4 regions of the Yinghuangia sp. YIM S10712 genome follow, and region 3 is predicted to be linked to each of the others. Evidence: riboswitches for the same ligand, from Rfam matches in the RefSeq annotation. Region 3 holds a riboswitch; each other region holds the start of a gene.
The links. Region 3 has a riboswitch for cyclic di-AMP ahead of ACRX5W_RS17000 (transglycosylase family protein). Riboswitches for the same ligand answer to the same signal wherever they lie in the genome.

Region 1 (4,239 bases), on a different contig from region 3:
TCCGCACCCACGGTCCGGTGGTGCGTTCTCCGGGACGATCCTCCCAGAGAAGCCCCGCCGCGGTTGGTGTGCGCGGGGGAGTCGGGCCGAATTCCCGGTGCACCTCGGGAGTTACGCGCGCACGGGTACGCCACGTGAGCCCCTTCGGGTCGGCAATTCGGAAACAGTCGGCGCTAGATCGCCATCCCGTAGATGATCGTGAAGAGTGTCCCGAGCGAGCCGATGATGAACACACCGGTGAGGCCGGCGATGATCAGGCCCTTGCCCTGCTCCGCACTGAACGTGTCGCGCAGAGCCGTCGCCCCTATGCGCTGCTTGGCCGCGCCCCAGATGGCGATGGCCAGGCAGAGGAGGATGGCGACGGCCATGACCACCTGGACCATGGTTCGGGCTTCTTGACCGAGCGCCCCGAAGGGACCCCAGTCCGGGGCAATGCCACTGATGATCTCATCAATGTTGCCGTTGCCATTGCCGCTGTCTTCGCCTGCGCCTAGGTACATGCCGTTCACCGCCCCCGACTGGGCTCCTCGAAGTGCCCCCGTCGGATGGAGCGGGGGCGTCATACGTCGTGATTATTCTGACGTGACGACACCGTTCGGGCCACCACCCCCGCGAGATGATCTTCTCACTGTGTGTATCACGGGCGGTTGCACCGGGCAATCAAGGCACGCACGCAGGCACGGATGCGGTGTGAATCGTCTTTCCGCGTGTTGCGAGTGGTGGAAATCCGTCCGGAATTTTGGCCGGAAAACGCGTCAGGCCCCGGACCACGTGGGTCCGGGGCCTGACGCGTCGCGCTGTTTCCTGCGGTTGATCCGTGGTGGGGATCAGATGTTGACGCCGTGGGCGCGCAGGTAGGTCAGCGGGTTGATGTCCGAGCCGTAGTTCGGAGTGGTGCGGATCTCGAAGTGCAGGTGCGGGCCGGTCGAGTTGCCGGTCGAGCCCACGAGGCCGATCTGCTGGCCGGTGGAGACCTTCTGGCCGACCGACACGGAGATCGAGGAGAGGTGTGCGTACTGGCTGTACTTGCCGTCCGGGTGCTTGATGACGACCTCGTTGCCGTACGCACCGGCCCAGCCGGCGGACACGACGGTGCCGGTGGTGATCGCCTTGACCGAGGTGCCGGCGGAGGCGCGGAAGTCCTCACCGGTGTGGCCGTTGGACCACAGCGAGCCGGAGCGGCCGTAGCTGCCGCTCGGGGCACCCGGCACGGGGCGGACGTAGCCCGAGGACGCCGTCTGCGACGACGCGGACGACGAACCGCCGGAGGCGGACGTGCCGGTCGAGGAGGAGTTCGACGACGCGCCGGTGGACGACGACGAAGAGGAGGTCGTCGGCTTGGCCGGGGTCGTGGTCGTGCTCTGACCGGCCGTCAGGGTCAGCTTCTGGCCCGGGAAGATGACGTCCGGGTCGCTGCCGACGACGCTGCGGTTGATCTCGTACAGCTTCTGCCAGCCGCCGTTGACCTCGTGGGCGCGGGCGATCTTGAAGAGGGTGTCACCCGCGACGACGGTGTACGCCGACTTGGCGTTGCTCGTGGCGGCCGGGGCCTGCGTCGTCTTGGACTCGGTCTTCGCCTCGGTCTTCGCCTCGGTCTTCGAGGTACCGGCCGACGAAGTGGTCTGCGCCTGCGACTTCGAGGTCGTCGCCTGCGAGGACGACGCGTCGGGGTTGATCGCGGGGGTGCCGCTGTTCTTGGTCAGGCCCGCCTTGACGGAGCAGACCGGCCAGGCGCCGGGGCCCTGGACCGCGAGAACCTTCTCGGCGATCGCGATCTGCTGGTCCTTCGTGGCGAGGTCGGCACGCGGCGCGTACTTCTGGCCGCCGAACTCGACCCAGGTGCTCTGCTGGAACTGCAGGCCACCGTAGAAGCCGTTGCCGGTGTTGATGGACCAGTTGTTCGTGCTCTCGCACGCGGCAACCTTGTCCCAGGTGCTCACCGAGGCGGCGGAGGCGCTGGTCGCGCCCATGATCGGGGCGACGATCGCGGCGCCGGTGACACCGGCGGCGACGGCGATGCGCGAGGACGTGACAAGTCGGGTACGGCGATGACGCCCGGTTCCGGACAGCATGAAGCGTTTCCTCTCCCACGCCTGCGAGGTGAGCTGTCGGATTCGGGCTGGAGTTGCCCGGCCGCGCCGAAAAACCTTGTCTCCAAGGGTTTTTGGCGCAGCTTCACCCCAAGCCGTGACCGAAAATCGGTCCGGCGCATTTCACCTGGTTCCCCCGCTTCTGCCGTGGCTGCTTCTCAGCTGTCCCGTCCGTACCGGCGGCAGAACTAGGCGTTCCGGTCGGAGGGGTCGGTGTGGGGACCGACGCGGAGCAACTTAGGCAGACGGGTCCCGTGATCACAAGCGACTCATCGGATTGGCAGGTTTGCGACAGCGCGCAGAGGGGGAGAAGGTCACCCCTTGTCACAATTCGGCAGCCGAAGGTGTCCGAATTCCTACGATCGGTACCTGGTTACTGACCGGTCGTGAAAGAGTTTCACGCTACGTGCGTAGACGGTTGTCGAGCGTCAGTCCGGTGTGACCTGGACTACATTCCAGAATCGTTGGCCGTTATGTCCGACTTGAGGCTTTGTTCGCCAGGCGACTCGGCGCTTCGTCCCTCGTTCGCAAGGTGGATGAAGCTATTTGCCATGATTTGCCCGAATTGTTGATAGCCGAAGGGGCGGTGGCCTGCTCTTTGTTCTCGGCATCGTTGCCGCGTCAGGGGCCGGGAATGGGGCCCGTCGGAGCCGGAGGAAGCGAGAGGCGTACGACCGGGGAAGCAGGCCCGCCCCCCGTCGCTCCCGCCTGCCGCAGCATCGGACCGTAGTCGCGACAGGACGCTCCGCAGCCCTGGTCCGAGGGTGAAGTGACCCACCGCGTACGCTCCTTGGGACGAGCGGGAGGCGCGGGGGAACCGCGGAGACCACCCAAGCGTGATGTTCAGGGACGAAACCTCGGGAGGTAACCCGCGTGACCGTGTACGCCCCGGCCGCCACCGCCGACGCCGCCATGCACCTGGCCGCCGGCGACAACATCGACGTCGACGTCCTCCAGGGCATCAACGGCTTGGCGGACGACACCACATGGGCGCACGGCTTCATGGAGTTCACCGGTGAGTACGGCCTGCTCGCCGTCCTCGGCCTGCTGCTCGGCATCGCCTGGTTCCGCGCCCGCCGGCGCCCCGACCACGATGTCGCGGTGGCCGGCATCGTCTGGGCGCCGATCGCCGCTTTCCTCGCCGAGTTGGCCAACATCCCGCTGCGCAGCTTCGTCGACCGCCCGCGCCCCTTTTTCGTGCATTCCGACATCCACGTGCTCGTCCAGGGTAAGGACGATCCGTCGTTCGCGTCCGATCACGCGTTGCTGACGATGTCCATCGCCGTGGCACTTTTGCTGGTGGACCGTCAACTGGGTGCGATCGCGGTGCTCGTCGCGGTGTTGCAGGGGTTCGCGCGTCTCTATGTCGGTGTCCACTATCCGACGGACGTCCTGGGCGGCTTCGCGCTCGGGGCACTCGTCGCGCTCGCCTTGTCGCCGCTCGCGCTGCGGGCATTGCTCCCGGTGGTGCGTCGAGTCGAGCAGACTGCCTTGCGACCGCTGGTGGTTGCGGGTCCGGCCGCGTCCTGACGACCTCGGACCCCGGTCACGTCGCCTCCGGGATGTCGGAACACGTACGGGAGTTCGTCGGGTTTGCGGGCGAACGGGCAGGTGGGAGCCCGTGCGACGAGCTGCCAAGCTGCGCATTCCGTGTGGTGTTGGGTACGGTCTGGTGATGGCGCCGCACGCGCAGGCCGACCGCGGGGTGCGGTGCCTCCACGGCGGGTACGGCACGCCGTGTCACGGAGGGACTTGGGTAGCGGCATGGACGAGGCGGACGCTGGGGACGGAGCCGACCCTGTCGGAGACGCGGCGCGCCTGGGGGAGCGGTTGAGTCTGCGCGAGCAGGTGGCCCGGGCCATCCGCGCCGCGCTCGTCGCCGGGGAGATGCGGCCCGGGGTGGTCTACTCGGCCCCCGGATTGGCCACCCGGTTCGGCGTGTCCGCGACGCCGGTGCGCGAGGCACTGCTCGACCTGGCCAAGGACGGCCTCGTGGAACCCGTGCGCAACAAGGGATTCCGTGTTCGCGCGCTGTCCGCGCAAGACGCCGAGGAGATCTACGCGTTGCGCAGTCTCCTGGAGATCCCGACCGTCGCGGCACTCGCGCGTGACGGATGCGCCGACGCGCTGCCGATGTTGCGCCGGCTCG
Region 2 (4,239 bases), on a different contig from region 3:
GCGGAGGCCGCCGCGGTGGTCGACCGCCTGGAGGCCGAATTGGGCGCGTTGCGCGCCTCGGCTCGGGCGGAGCAGGAGAGGCTGCGCGCCGACCTCGACCAGGCGCGCAAGGAGGCCGAGCAGTTGCGGCGCCAGGTGCGCGGCCTCCAGGGCGGCGCGAAGCACGCCGAGAAGGAGGCCAAGCGCGCGCAAGCGGAGTTGGCGGCCGTGCGGTCCGAGGCCCAGGCGGCGATCGCGGCGGCGGACAAGGAGGCACGGCGGTTGCGCAGTCGCGTCTCGGAGGCCGAGTCGGCGTTGGAGGCGAGCCGCCGGGCCGCGCGTGAGGGCCGCAGCATGGAGGACACCCGCGTACGCCTGCTGCTCGACACCGTGTTGGAGGCCGCACAGGGCCTGCGCAGGGAACTCGCGCTGCCGCCGGTCGGCATGCGGCCCGCCGACACCGTCGACGCGGTGGCGCCCGAGGGGGCGAGCCCGAAGGACATCGCCAAACGCGCGCTTGAGGGCGACGACCCCGCGGTGCTCGACCAGTTGCTGAGTCTGCCGCAGGCGCACCTGGTCATCGACGGCTACAACGTCACCAAGACGGGTTATCCGTCACTCGCGCTCTCGGAGCAACGTGTGCGGTTGCTCGGCGGGCTCGCGGTGATCGCGGCGCAGACCGGGTGTGAGATCACGTGCGTTTTCGACGGCGCGCAATTGGACGCACCGGTGTTGCTTGCCCCGCCGCGCGGGGTGCGGGTCCGTTTCAGCAAGGCGGGGGAGACCGCGGACGAGTTGATCCGCCGCCTGGTGCGCGCGGAGCCTCTGGGGCGCCCGGTCATCGTCGTCTCCTCCGACCGCGAGGTGGCGGACGGCGTGCGCCGAGCGGGCGCGCGTCCGGTGCCGTCGACCATGTTGCTGCGGCGGCTCGCCCGAGGGTGACCGCGCGTCGGGTGTGCACGGGCGACCGTGTGTCGGCACGTCCCCATCTGGTCGTGAGTGGCCCACATGTGACGTTGTGTCAGTGCCCGTACCTACCGTGTTTTCCGTTGGCGGTGCCCCACCGGAACGCAACGGAAGGGATGGGCGACCATGCGGGTCTGCTGCCGTACGTGCCGTGCCCTGGGTCCGGCGTGTGCTGAATGTGTCGTTCCATCGATTCTCGATGGAAAATCGGACTTTTCATCTCAATCAAGTGAACGGGGTGAAATCGCTCGGGCCTGTCGGCACGCGCCGGTCGAAGTGGGGTATCCCACAAGTCGCCGATCCGTCACCGATAAGGGTGATTTGCCCGGAGCGCGCAAAATGGGAGCCGGCGGATGCTTCGAGCTTGCGCCCGCGACGGTCGAGCGCATCACGATGCTTGCTGAAGTTGATCTTTGCGCGCCTTTGCGCTATGACCCTGACCTGCGCGAAGGCCCTCCCGAACCGCCTGCGGTCGATCCACCGGCCGACAATGCCGGCCCGGGGGAACCGCGTAGGAAACCGCCGAGAAAGTATGAACAAATGGCTGCACTGTGAAGTGAAGCCCTTCATCTCGATCGGCGATTTTTGTGTTTCCCTCGTAAAACTTTTCGGATTGATTTGAACGGATCAAGGCCGGGTCACTAATGTCTCCGGCTGGGTGCCTGCGAAGTCGACCGTCCATCCGGGACGGTGGCGGGCCCCACCGCCGAGTCCGGGGAAGTCGACGTGAGGACCGATCCGGAACCGGGGAACCAACTCCCCCCGGGGTGAATCGGCACGGGTTTCCCGTGCCGTAGGGCATCTTCCGGCCCGAACCCGTCAGCTCACCCGGTAGGCGGCCGTGAGGGAAGAAGGAGTTCGCCTTCGTGGCGTCCCACCGACGGCCCAAGAAGCCGAGCAAGGCACGCGTCGGCGTGCTCACCGCCGCCGCGGCCACCGCAGTCGCCCTGTCCTCGGGCACGAGCCAGGCCGACCCCGCCCAGACCAAAGACCAGGTCAAGGCGCAGATCAAGACGCTGAACCACGAGGCGGAGATCGCCACCGAGGAGTTCAACGGCTTCCAGGAGAAGACCGAGAAGCTCCAGGCCCAGGTGGAGCAGGTCCAAGAGCGGATCGTCAAGGAGCAGTCGGACCTCATCGCTCTCCAGAGCACCATGGGCCAGTTCGTCAGCGCGCAGTACCGCAGCGCGGGCCTCGCCCCGTCCCTTCAGCTCATGCTGTCCGAGGAGCCGGACGACTACCTGGCCAAGGTGTCGGCCCTCGACCAGATGAACGCTCAGCAGGCCGAGGCGCTCAAGCAGCTCCAGACCAAGAAGCGGATCCTCGACCAGGAGCGCGCCGAGGCATCGCAGACGCTCGGCGATCTGGAGGAGACCCGAAAGAACCTCACCGCCAAGAAGGCGGAGATCGAGGCGAAGCTCCAGAAGGCGCAAGCCCTTCTGAACACCCTCACGGCGGCCGAGCGCGAAGCGCTGCTGGCGGAGGAAGGCCACGGCGAGGAGGAAGAGAAGGCGTCGCGCGACGAAGAGCGCACCACGCCGTCGCCCACCGCGTCCCCCTCCTCGTCGCCGACGAAGACTCCGACGAGCAAGCCGACGACTGCGACCTCCACGACCACGACGCCGTCGACCACGGTCCCGGTCAGCGGGCGTGCGGGAGCCGCCGTGGCCGCCGCCGCCGCTCAGCTCGGCAAGCCCTACGTCTACGGCGCGACCGGGCCCAGCTCGTTCGACTGCTCGGGGCTCACCGGCTACGCGTGGAAGCAGGCCGGCGTCGCGCTGCCGCGTACCTCGCAGGGCCAGGCCGGTGCGGGGCGCAGCGTCCCGGTCAGCCAGATCCAGCCCGGCGACCTGGTCATCTACTACAGCGGCATGTCGCACGTGGGGATCTACGCCGGCAACGGCCAGATCATCCACGCACCGCGCACCGGCAGCACCGTGCGGTACGCGCCGCTCAACTCGATGCCCGTCGTCAAGGTCGTGCGCGTCTCCTGACGTCCCGCGCCGCAGCCCGGGGCTTCCCCCGGGCGGCACGCTCGGCAGGTGCCCTGACGTGCTGTCTCGTACGATCGCTGGGTGGACGACCGGAGCCTGAGCGAGCGACGGATCCCGCGGTGGCTCGTGGTTCTCGTGGTCTTCACCGCCACGGTGGCACTCGGGCTCACCCTGGGAGTCCTCGGCCTGGGCTCGTCCGACCAGCGCCGCGCCGGACCGTCCGTGCCGACCGCGCCGCCGACTGCCGACCCGCGCGCGGGAACGGACGGCCGACCCGCGGACGCGGCACAGCAGACGAAGGACCAGGCGGAGATCACCAGCCTGCTCGACCGGCGGGCCGCCGCCTTCCGGGACCGCGACCGGGCGGCTTTCCTCGCGACGATCGACCCGCGCGCGCCTGCGTTCCGCGATGCGCAGGGGGCGGCGTTCGACAACGCCGCCCACGTGCCGTTCGCCTCGTGGGAGTACGACATCGTCGAGGCCGGCGCGTTCGCGCTCACCGATGCCCGCCGCACGGAGCTGGGCGGCACCGCGACGGCCACCGCACACGTGGATCTGGTCTACCGCATCGCCGATTTCGACGCCGCGCCGGTCCGCAGCGCGCAGTACTTGACCTTCGTGGCCCGCGACGGCGCGTGGTATCTCGCGGCCGACGGCGACGGCGCCCCAGGCGGCCTGCACGGCAGTGTCCAGGCCTGGGACCTCGGCCCCGTCCACGTGCTCCGCACCGATATCGGCATCGTCCTGGGCATCGGCGGCCAGGCGGCGGAACTGCCCTCGTACCAAAAGGACATCGAGACCGCCGTCGTCGACGTCGGGGAGGTCTGGGGCGGCGAGTGGCCGGGCAAGACGGTCGTCGTGGTCCCGGCCGACCAGGCGCAGATGGCCCGGCTGCTGGGCGCGGAGCCGCAGCAGTACGCGCGGATCGCCGCCGTCACCACCGGCGAACGCGGCGCGTCCGCCGAGGGCGCCGCCGCCGACCGGGTGATCGTCAACCCCGACGCCTTCCGCGAACTCGGTGCCGTGGAAAGGCGGGTTGTGATGACCCACGAGATCACCCACGTCGCAAGCCGCGCGTTCACCCGCAACTGGACGCCCACATGGCTGTCCGAGGGCTTCGCGGACTACGTCGGGTATCTCGACTCGGGGCAGAGCGTCCGCAGCGCGGCCCCGGAACTGCGCCGCGACATCCTCGACGGCAAAGTGCCGCAATCGCTGCCCGCCGACGAGCAGTTCACCACGACGCACGAGGCCCTGCCGCAGGCGTACGAGATGGGCTGGCTCGCGTGCCGGCTCATCG
Region 3 (4,239 bases):
GCCTCGGTGACGGCGGCTTGGAGGGCCTCGGGGTCGCGGATGACCTTGAAGACGACGTCCGCGAAGTAGGCGGGGTCGGTGCGGTGTTGGGGTGGGCGCCGCAGGGTCGTCTCGCCGGTTGCCAGCGCGCCACCGCCGTCGAGGGTGGTGATGCGGTCGGGGAGGACGGGCGGTACCACGAAGCTGTATTTCTTCGAGTACTCGATGCCGGTCTCGGTGCGGTCGGCGGTCTCGTACGCGGTCAGCGCGTCGCGTACCGACGCCAACTTGGCCTTCCGTTCCGCCAGTTCGTCGCCGTCGTAGTAGTCGTGCAGGTCGCGCCACGAGAGTTCGAGTCGGGCGCGGACCGCTTCCAGGGGTGTGGACGACGTCATGTCGAGGTCGCCGGCGTCGTTGGTGTAGTACGACGCGACGCCGGAGCAGGTGCGGCCGTCGTCGAACCACAGCCCGAAGTGGAGGCCGTCCGAACCTCCGTGCATGAACGTCAGGAACTCGGGCGGGTCGAGGTAGTAGCGACCGTGTACGCGCACGTCGATGCCGTCGGCAGGCTGCGCGTCCGGGTTCGCGAAGACGTCCATGATGCCGAACGGCCGCAGTTCCATGTCGTCGAGCGCCCGCTTCTCAGCCGGTCCCAGAGAGGTCAGGAACGCGTGGTAGCGGAAAACTGATTCGGGCAGTTCCAGACCCCAGTCGCGGCGGACCCGCTCCTCGACCGCCACGCGGTTTTCCGTCATGGAACGAACCCCCTGTGCGCCATACGTGGTTGACCGGGCCACCAGGCTACTGACCGCCGCGCCCTGCCGTCGGCCGCCGCGGCGACCGCGCGGGCGAGACGGTCGGGTCACAGCCGGGAGCGTGGGCTTTCGCTGAACGCGCGCAGGGGGCGGGAGCCTGCGCGCCGACCCTTCGCTCACGCCCGGCCCCGCACCTGCGATAATGACTCTCTCGTGCGCGAGAATGACGTTCTCTTGGGGGACGTCGGCGCGCCGGGCAGCGTACGGCAACACGGCGGGGCCGCATCGGTCGGCGGTAGGACCGCCCCAGGGAACCAGGACATCTCCATGACTGCGCACCACGACCTCGCGGCACCGCTCATCCGGCGCGGCCGTGGGCCGATGACCCTCTTCGGCGCCGCGATCACCCCGGTCGACGGCGGGAGCCGCGGGACGATGACGTCAGGTCCCTGGATGACCGGCCCGGACGGATCCCCGAACAGTGCCGCTCTCGGCGTGCTCATCGACGACACGCTGGGGAGGGCGACGTCCGCGCACCGGCCCGACGAGCTGTGGCCGGTGACCACCGAGCTCTCCGTCGACTACACCGCGCCGCCGCCGTGCGACGGGCAGACGATCCAAAGCGAGTGCTCGGTCGTGTCCGCGCAGCCGACGGGGGTCCTGGTCTCCGGGACGGTACGGGACGACGCCGACCGCACGCTCGCACTCGCGACCCTGCGCAGTCGGTTCACCACCACCGTTCCCCGCGACCTCCAGGAGTTGTTCACCCCCGACGCGACGACGGCCCCGACGACCGCGGCACTGCCGGAACCACGGCGCGAGTCGGAGCCGCCGTACCGCGAGTCGCTGCTCGCCATGCTGGACGCGTCCTTGGAAGTCGACGGAGACACCGCGTCGTTGCGGGTGCCCGGCCGCGAGATCCTGACGAACGCCAGTGGCGTCATGCACGGCGGCATCGCCCTGTGCGCGACCCAGCTTGCCGCCTCGCACTGGCTGCGCCCGGAGGACGGCATGTCCCTGGCTTCGGTTCGCATCAGCTACCTGCGCGCGCTGGAGATCACCGGCGAAACCCGCTTCGTCGCCCGGGTCGTGCACGGTGGCCGGAGCTTCCGCCTGATCGAGGTCGTGTCCCACGGACCGTCGGGCAAGCCGGGCACGGTCGCCATGGTGGCTGGATACTCCGGCCCGACCTCGGCCTCCGTCTAGCCGCACCGGCGCGGACCGCACGCGGCCCGCAGACCGGGACCATAACCGCAGACGGCAAACCGCAGACCGCAGTATTGGCGGCGAGAAGGAAACCCCAGGTCAACGCCCCTGTACCGGCCCCATCCCGTCACCTGCGGACCCCCCTCCGCGCGCAGGCGCCGACGCGCGGTGTTCGGCCCTTTTTTCCCATCCACCGAGCGACAAAACGACCGAACCGGGGCAATTTACGTTTCCTTTGCAAAACTACTTGAACGCATCGCCGTGGCACAGCGAGTAGCGGATCCCGACTTCCCGCATCGCCCCGAACACGCAAAGTGTCATTTTGACTGCGGAGAGGGCGAGACAACGCTACTGAGCGTGACTTATTCCCTATTCCCGAATTTCATTGAACTTTCTTCGGTTCCAAGGGATTTGTGTTGTAACCGGGTGTTTGTCTAGCTTCGTGGTCGTCGGTGCAACGCCGACCCCGCTCACCGGAACGCCGAATTCTGCCGCCGGTCGAGACGGGACTGCTGAGAACCAGTCACGGCAGAAGCGGGGGAACCAGGTGAAATTCGCCGGACCGGCGACGTACTTCCGTACGACCGGGACGGCTTGGGGTGAAGCCGTGCCAAAAACGTCCTGATCAGGGCGTGGGCGGCGCGGCCGGGCAACTCCAGCCCGAATCCGACAGCTCACCTCGCAGGCGTGGGAGAGGAATCGCTTAATGCTGTCCGCGACCCGCAACCTTCTGAGCAACCGCAAGTCCATCGCCGTCGCCGCCGGTGTCACCGGCGCCGCGATCGCCCTCCCGATGCTCGGCGCGACCAGCGCGTCCGCCGCCTCGGTGAGCACGTGGGACAGGGTCGCTCAGTGCGAGTCCACCAACAACTGGTCCATCAACTCCGGCAACGGCTTCTACGGCGGCCTCCAGTTCACGAACTCGACGTGGCAGGAGTTCGGCGGCACGCAGTACGCGCCGCGCGCCGACCTCGCCACGAAGGACCAGCAGATCGCCATCGCCGAGAAGGTCCTCGCGGTTCAGGGCCCGGGTGCCTGGCCGGTCTGCTCCGTCAAGGCGGGCCTGACCAAGAACAGCGGCACGCCGTCCATCGACACCGGTTCGGCCGCCAAGCCCGTGGCCGCCGCCTCGTCGGCCTCCTCGTCCGCGGCCTCCTCGTCCGCAGGCTCCGACAACGCGTCGGCGTCCGGCGCGCAGGCGACCCAGTCGAGCAAGCCGGCCGCGGCGCAGACCACTGCCGCGACCTACTCCGTGGTCGCCGGTGACACGCTCTCCAAGATCGCCAACACGCACGACGTGGCCGGCGGCTGGCAGAAGCTGTACCAGGACAACCGCAGCGTCATCGGCGGCAACCCGAACATGATCCACCAGGGCCAGAAGCTCACCCTGAACGGCAAGGCTTCCGCGTCCGCGTCGAACTCGGCGTCGTCTGCGGCGTCGTCCGCGGCCACCACGACCGCGACCGCGTCGGACAAGGCCGCCTCCAGCCAGGAGACCTCGTCGAGCGGCTACGTCCGCCCGGTGTCGGGTGCGCCGCACGGCTCGTACGGCAACTCCGGCTCGCTGTGGTCGAACGGCCACACCGGTGAGGACTTCTCCGCCGCCTCCGGCACCCCGGTGAAGGCCGTCACGTCCGGCACGATCGTGAAGGCCGGCTGGGGCGGCGCGTACGGCAACGAGATCGTCATCAAGCACGCCGACGGCAAGTACACCCAGTACGGCCACCTGAGCTCGCTGTCGGTCTCCGTCGGCCAGAAGGTCGCGACCGGCCAGCAGGTCGGCCTGGCCGGCTCGACCGGCAACTCCACCGGACCGCACCTGCACTTCGAGGTGCGCACGACCCCGAGCTACGGCTCGGACGTGAACCCGCTGGCGTACCTGCGCGCCCACGGCGTCAACATCTGAGCGTCGTGACGCGGTGCCCTGTGCAGGTGGGGCTGACACAGGGATGAACAAATAACGGAACGCCCGGCCGGGACCACCCGGCCGGGCGTTCCGTTTGCCTGTGGCCGCCCCTCCGCGGCGTACGTGCGCCGACGGGCGGCATTGCGGAGAATGCTACTCTCACCCAGGAGAATGATCTTTCTTGCGGGGTGGTCGCAATGTGCCGCAGTGAGAGGCGACCGATCGCCGACGGCGACAGCCACCCCCGCCAACCGGGCAGCGGCACCGGGGCCCGCCCGGCTCGGGGAGGGAAGCCGTCGTGACCGCGCAATACGACCTGACAGCGATGCCGCACGCACCCGTCGGAAGACCGGAGCGCCTGTTCGGCGTCCGGGTGACGAACCATGCGCACGA
Region 4 (4,239 bases), on a different contig from region 3:
GGCGTCGCGCTGGTGTGGCGCCAGGCGGACGACGCGCAGCGCACCCGGTGGCTCGCGCTGGACGGGCGCAGCCGCACGGCGGCGATCGTGCGGACCGGCGCCGGGCTGGCGATCTTCGCCACCGGGATCGGGTTCTTCGTCGCCTACCGGGGCGGCCTCGGCGACGTGTTCGCCGCGCTGCGCGGGGCGTTGCTGCTGTTGTTCGGGCTGCTGGTGATTTTCGGGCCGTACCTGCTGCGCCAGACGCGCGACCTCGGTGCGGAGCGGCGGGCCCGCATCCGGGCCCAGGAGCGGGCCGAGGTCGCGGCGCACGTCCACGACTCGGTGCTGCACACGCTCACCCTCATCCAGCGCCACGTCGACGATCCGCGCGAGGTCGCCAAGCTGGCGCGGGCGCAGGAGCGCGAGTTGCGCGCGTGGCTGTACCGGCCCGAAGGCGAGGAGCCGGACCGGACGTTCGCGGCGGCGCTGCGCCAGGAGGCGGCCGAGGTCGAGGACGCGCACGGGGCGACGATCGAGATCGTGTCGGTGGGCGACTGCCCGGTGGACGAGGGCCTGTCGGCGCAGCTCGCGGCGGCGCGGGAGGCGATGGTGAACGCCGCGAAGTACGCCCCGGGCGGTCCGGTGCAGGTGTTCGCCGAGGTCGAGGAGGCGACGGTCACCGTTTTCGTTCGCGACGGCGGCCCGGGATTCGACCCGGAGGCGCTGCCGGAGGACCGGCTGGGTGTGCGAGAGTCGATCCTCGGGCGCATGCGCCGCAACGGCGGCAGCGCGGTGATCCGCAGCGAGCCCGGTGAGGGCACCGAAGTCGAGCTGGGGATGGCTCGCAGCGAGGGGAACAGGAGCCGGTCGTGAGCAGCGAGAGCCCGCAGGGCGCCGGGGCAGGCGGTACGGCAGGCGGTACGGCAGGCGGGGCGGCGGGCGGGGGCCGGGTCCGCGTCGTGCTGGTCGACGACCACCGCATGTTCCGTACGGGCGTGCGCGCCGAGATCGGTGACGCGGTCGAGGTGGTCGGCGAGGCCGAGGACGTCCCGTCCGCGGTCGCGGTGGTGCGGGCGACGCGGCCCGAAGTGGTGCTGCTGGATGTGCACCTGCCCGGCGGCGGCGGGGTCGAGGTGCTGCGGCAGTGCGCCGAACTCCAGCCCGGTGTGCGGTTCCTGGCGCTGTCGGTGTCCGATGCCGCCGACGACGTGATCGGGGTCATCCGGGGCGGCGCGCGCGGTTACGTCACGAAGTCGATCACCGGCGACGAGCTGGTCCGGGCGGTGGCGCGGGTCGCGGACGGCGACGCGGTGTTCTCGCCGCGCCTTGCCGGGTTCGTGCTGGACGCCTTCGCGGCGACGGATGTCCCGCCGATCGACGAGGACCTGGACCGGCTGACGCAGCGGGAGCGCGAGGTGCTGCGGCTGATCGCACGCGGCTACGCGTACAAGGAGATCGCGCGGCGGCTGGTGATCTCGGTGAAGACCGTGGAGACCCATGTGTCGGCGGTGCTGCGCAAGTTGCAGCTTTCCAACCGGCACGAGCTGACGCGCTGGGCGACCGACCGGCGACTGGTGTGACGACGGCCGCCGGTCGGCCGGGAACGCAGGGGCGGGACGCGGTGTGCGGACCGCCCGAGCGCACCGTTCGGGTGCCGGTTTACCCGGGGCGGGTCGCCGCGTAGAACGGCATCACGTTGATCGACTCGGTCCGGACATTCGTGCCGGGGCGCGGAGCGTGGACCATCATGCCGTTGCCGATGTACATCCCGACGTGGCTGTTGTCGGAGTAGAAGAAGACCAGGTCGCCGGGCTGGAGCTGGGACTTCGAGACCCTGGTGCCGACGTTGACCTGGTCCCACGTGGTGCGCGGCAGCTTGACGCCGGCCTTCCCCCACGCGGCCTGCATGAGACCGGAGCAGTCGTACGAGCTCGGCCCTGCCTTGCCCCAGCCGTACGGCTTGCCTATCTGGTCCATGGCGAAATCTATGGCGACCGAGGCCCGTCCGGACGCCGGGACGGCGGCGGCTTCCTTGTCGTCTTCCTCGGCGGCGGCGCGTTCCTCGTCGCGCGCCGCGCGCTCCTCGGCCTCGCGCTCGGCGGCTTCGGCCGCTTCGTGCTCGTTGGACTCCAGGATCGCCTGCCGCTCGGCCTCGGTGAGGGTGTTGAGCAGAGCCTGGGCCTTGTTGAGCTTCTCCTGGATCGCGTTCTTGTTCGCGGTCAGGTCCTTGCGGAGCTGGTCGAGCTCCGCAAGCTGCCGGGAGGCTTCCTCGCGGTCCTGCTGGAGCATGCGCGCCTGCGCGGCGATCTGCTCCAGCTTGATGGCCTGCTGGGAGTCCAACTGGTCGAGCATCTGGGCTTTTTGCAGGTACTCGGCGGGGTCGCCGCTCAGCGCGAGCGCGAGCTCGGGCGGCATACCGCCGTTGCGGTACTGGTTGGCGGCGAGGATGCCGATCTGCTCGCGCAGCTCGTTCATCGCGGCCTGTTCCTCGGTGACGCGGGTCTGCGTCGCGTTCGCCGCCTGCTGGAGCTGCTCGACCTTCTCCTGGACACCGTTGTAGATGTCGGTGGCCTTGGCGACCTCGTGGTGGAGCTGGTTGACCTGCTCCTGGACCTGGGACTTGGTCGGGTTGGCCGGGGCGGGGTCGGCGTGGGACGGGCCGGCGAAGGCGATGACCCCGGTCATGGTCGCGGCGGCGGTGACCGCCAGGGTCGCGGCACTGCGGGGAGCCGTACGCGGCTTCGACCGGCGGTGCTGCGCGGGACGACGATGGGACGCCACGAAAGCGTCACTCCTTCCTCGGCCGCCTACCGGGTTAGCTGACAGGCTCGGGCGGAAGAAGACGCCCTACGGCGCCGGGAGCGGCCCCGGCACCGATTCGCCTCGATGGGACCGTGGGTCCCCGGCTCCGGAAAAGGCCCGCGGCCGCACAGGGACGGCCGCCGGTCGTGACCGGACTCGGCGGTGGCGCCCGTCTGCTCCGGGTGGAGCACGGGGGTACGGGCCACCTGGCCGAGAACATTAGTCACAGGAGTGTCACGAACCCCAGGATCTCCCCGGACATTGCCAAAGCTTTACCTTGGGGGTCGTTTCATTGTCCGGTTTGTGATTTTTATAGGCTCGTCGCAGCCGACTCTGAGGAGCGTCCCGTGGACGTCGTTCGTCAACTCCTGCTCGTCCTGCACATCATCGGCGTCGCCTCCCTGCTGGGCGGATTCCTGACCCAGATGAGCGCGATGAAGTCCGGCGACGTCCGCGTCAACAAGGCGATGGTCCACGGCGCGCTCACGATGCTGGTCACCGGGGTCGCCCTCGTCGGCGTCCGGCAGAGCCAGGACCTCGACGTCGACAACGCCAAGATGGGTGTGAAGCTGGCCGTTCTCCTCGCGATCCTCCTCATGGTGTGGACCAACCGCACCAAGGAGCGCGTGGACACCAAGATCGTCGGCGCCATCGGCCTGCTGACCGTCGCCAACATCGCGATCGCCGTCATGTGGACCTGAGCCGGCCCGAGCCGGACGCGGAGGCCTGAGCCGGACGAGAGCCGCCCTCGCGCCCGGCGGTCCCGTTCGGCACGCACGGGCCGGAACCGCCGGCGCGGCTCGTAGACTCGGCAGCGATGAGCAAACTCTTCGACGACCTGCCGCTGCCGGGCTTCGGCGCCGACGTGCCCGCGGACGCGGACATCCCCTGGCCCGCCGAACCCCCGCCCGACGAGGTCCCGCCGCCGCCCGAGTACGACCCGGCACCCGACGACCTGTTCTCGGGCGACTACGACGTGCCCGCACAGCCGTACGAGGGCCACTACCGCAACGGCGCCCCCAAGCCCGCCGTCGACCCGGCGCAACTGCTCGACGGGATGAACCCGCAGCAGCGCGCCGCCGTCGTCCACGAGGGCTCGCCGCTGCTCATCGTGGCGGGCGCAGGCTCGGGCAAGACGCGCGTGCTCACCCACCGCATCGCGTACCTGCTGGGCGCGCGCGGCGTGCACCCCGGGCAGATCCTCGCGATCACCTTCACCAACAAGGCCGCGGGCGAGATGAAGGAGCGCGTCGAGGCTCTGGTCGGCCCGCGAGCGAAGGCGATGTGGGTCTCGACCTTCCACTCGTCGTGCGTGCGCATCCTGCGGCAGCAGTACAAGAAGCTCGGGCTCAGCTCGGCGTTCTCCATCTACGACGCCGCCGACTCGCAGCGCCTGATGGCGATGGTCTGCCGTGACCTCGACCTGGACCCCAAGCAGTATCCGCCGCGCAAGTT

Region 1: linked by a shared signal. The riboswitch ahead of ACRX5W_RS01775 (transglycosylase family protein) and the one ahead of ACRX5W_RS17000 (transglycosylase family protein) in region 3 are both predicted to bind cyclic di-AMP.
Region 2: linked by a shared signal. The riboswitch ahead of ACRX5W_RS08005 (NlpC/P60 family protein) and the one ahead of ACRX5W_RS17000 (transglycosylase family protein) in region 3 are both predicted to bind cyclic di-AMP.
Region 4: linked by a shared signal. The riboswitch ahead of ACRX5W_RS03870 (NlpC/P60 family protein) and the one ahead of ACRX5W_RS17000 (transglycosylase family protein) in region 3 are both predicted to bind cyclic di-AMP.

Annotation. Positions count from the first base shown of each region.
Region 1 covers NZ_JBPKBI010000001.1:374,355-378,593, forward strand. Annotated here, with positions in the region: gene ACRX5W_RS01770 (hypothetical protein) at 174-500, opposite strand; gene ACRX5W_RS01775 (transglycosylase family protein) at 828-2,072, opposite strand; cyclic di-AMP (ydaO/yuaA leader) riboswitch at 2,076-2,253, opposite strand; gene ACRX5W_RS01780 (phosphatase PAP2 family protein) at 2,964-3,620, shown strand; gene ACRX5W_RS01785 (GntR family transcriptional regulator) at 3,855-4,239, shown strand, end outside.
Region 2 covers NZ_JBPKBI010000002.1:595,426-599,664, forward strand. Annotated here, with positions in the region: gene ACRX5W_RS08000 (NYN domain-containing protein) at 1-921, shown strand, start outside; cyclic di-AMP (ydaO/yuaA leader) riboswitch at 1,640-1,798, shown strand; gene ACRX5W_RS08005 (NlpC/P60 family protein) at 1,812-2,939, shown strand; gene ACRX5W_RS08010 (hypothetical protein) at 3,021-4,239, shown strand, end outside.
Region 3 covers NZ_JBPKBI010000007.1:95,776-100,014, forward strand. Annotated here, with positions in the region: gene ACRX5W_RS16990 (ADP-ribosylation family protein) at 1-734, opposite strand, end outside; gene ACRX5W_RS16995 (PaaI family thioesterase) at 1,062-1,940, shown strand; cyclic di-AMP (ydaO/yuaA leader) riboswitch at 2,441-2,641, shown strand; gene ACRX5W_RS17000 (transglycosylase family protein) at 2,647-3,846, shown strand; gene ACRX5W_RS17005 (PaaI family thioesterase) at 4,145-4,239, shown strand, end outside.
Region 4 covers NZ_JBPKBI010000001.1:815,428-819,666, forward strand. Annotated here, with positions in the region: gene ACRX5W_RS03860 (ATP-binding protein) at 1-855, shown strand, start outside; gene ACRX5W_RS03865 (response regulator) at 852-1,562, shown strand; gene ACRX5W_RS03870 (NlpC/P60 family protein) at 1,642-2,763, opposite strand; cyclic di-AMP (ydaO/yuaA leader) riboswitch at 2,772-2,912, opposite strand; gene ACRX5W_RS03875 (hypothetical protein) at 3,132-3,485, shown strand; gene pcrA (DNA helicase PcrA) at 3,602-4,239, shown strand, end outside.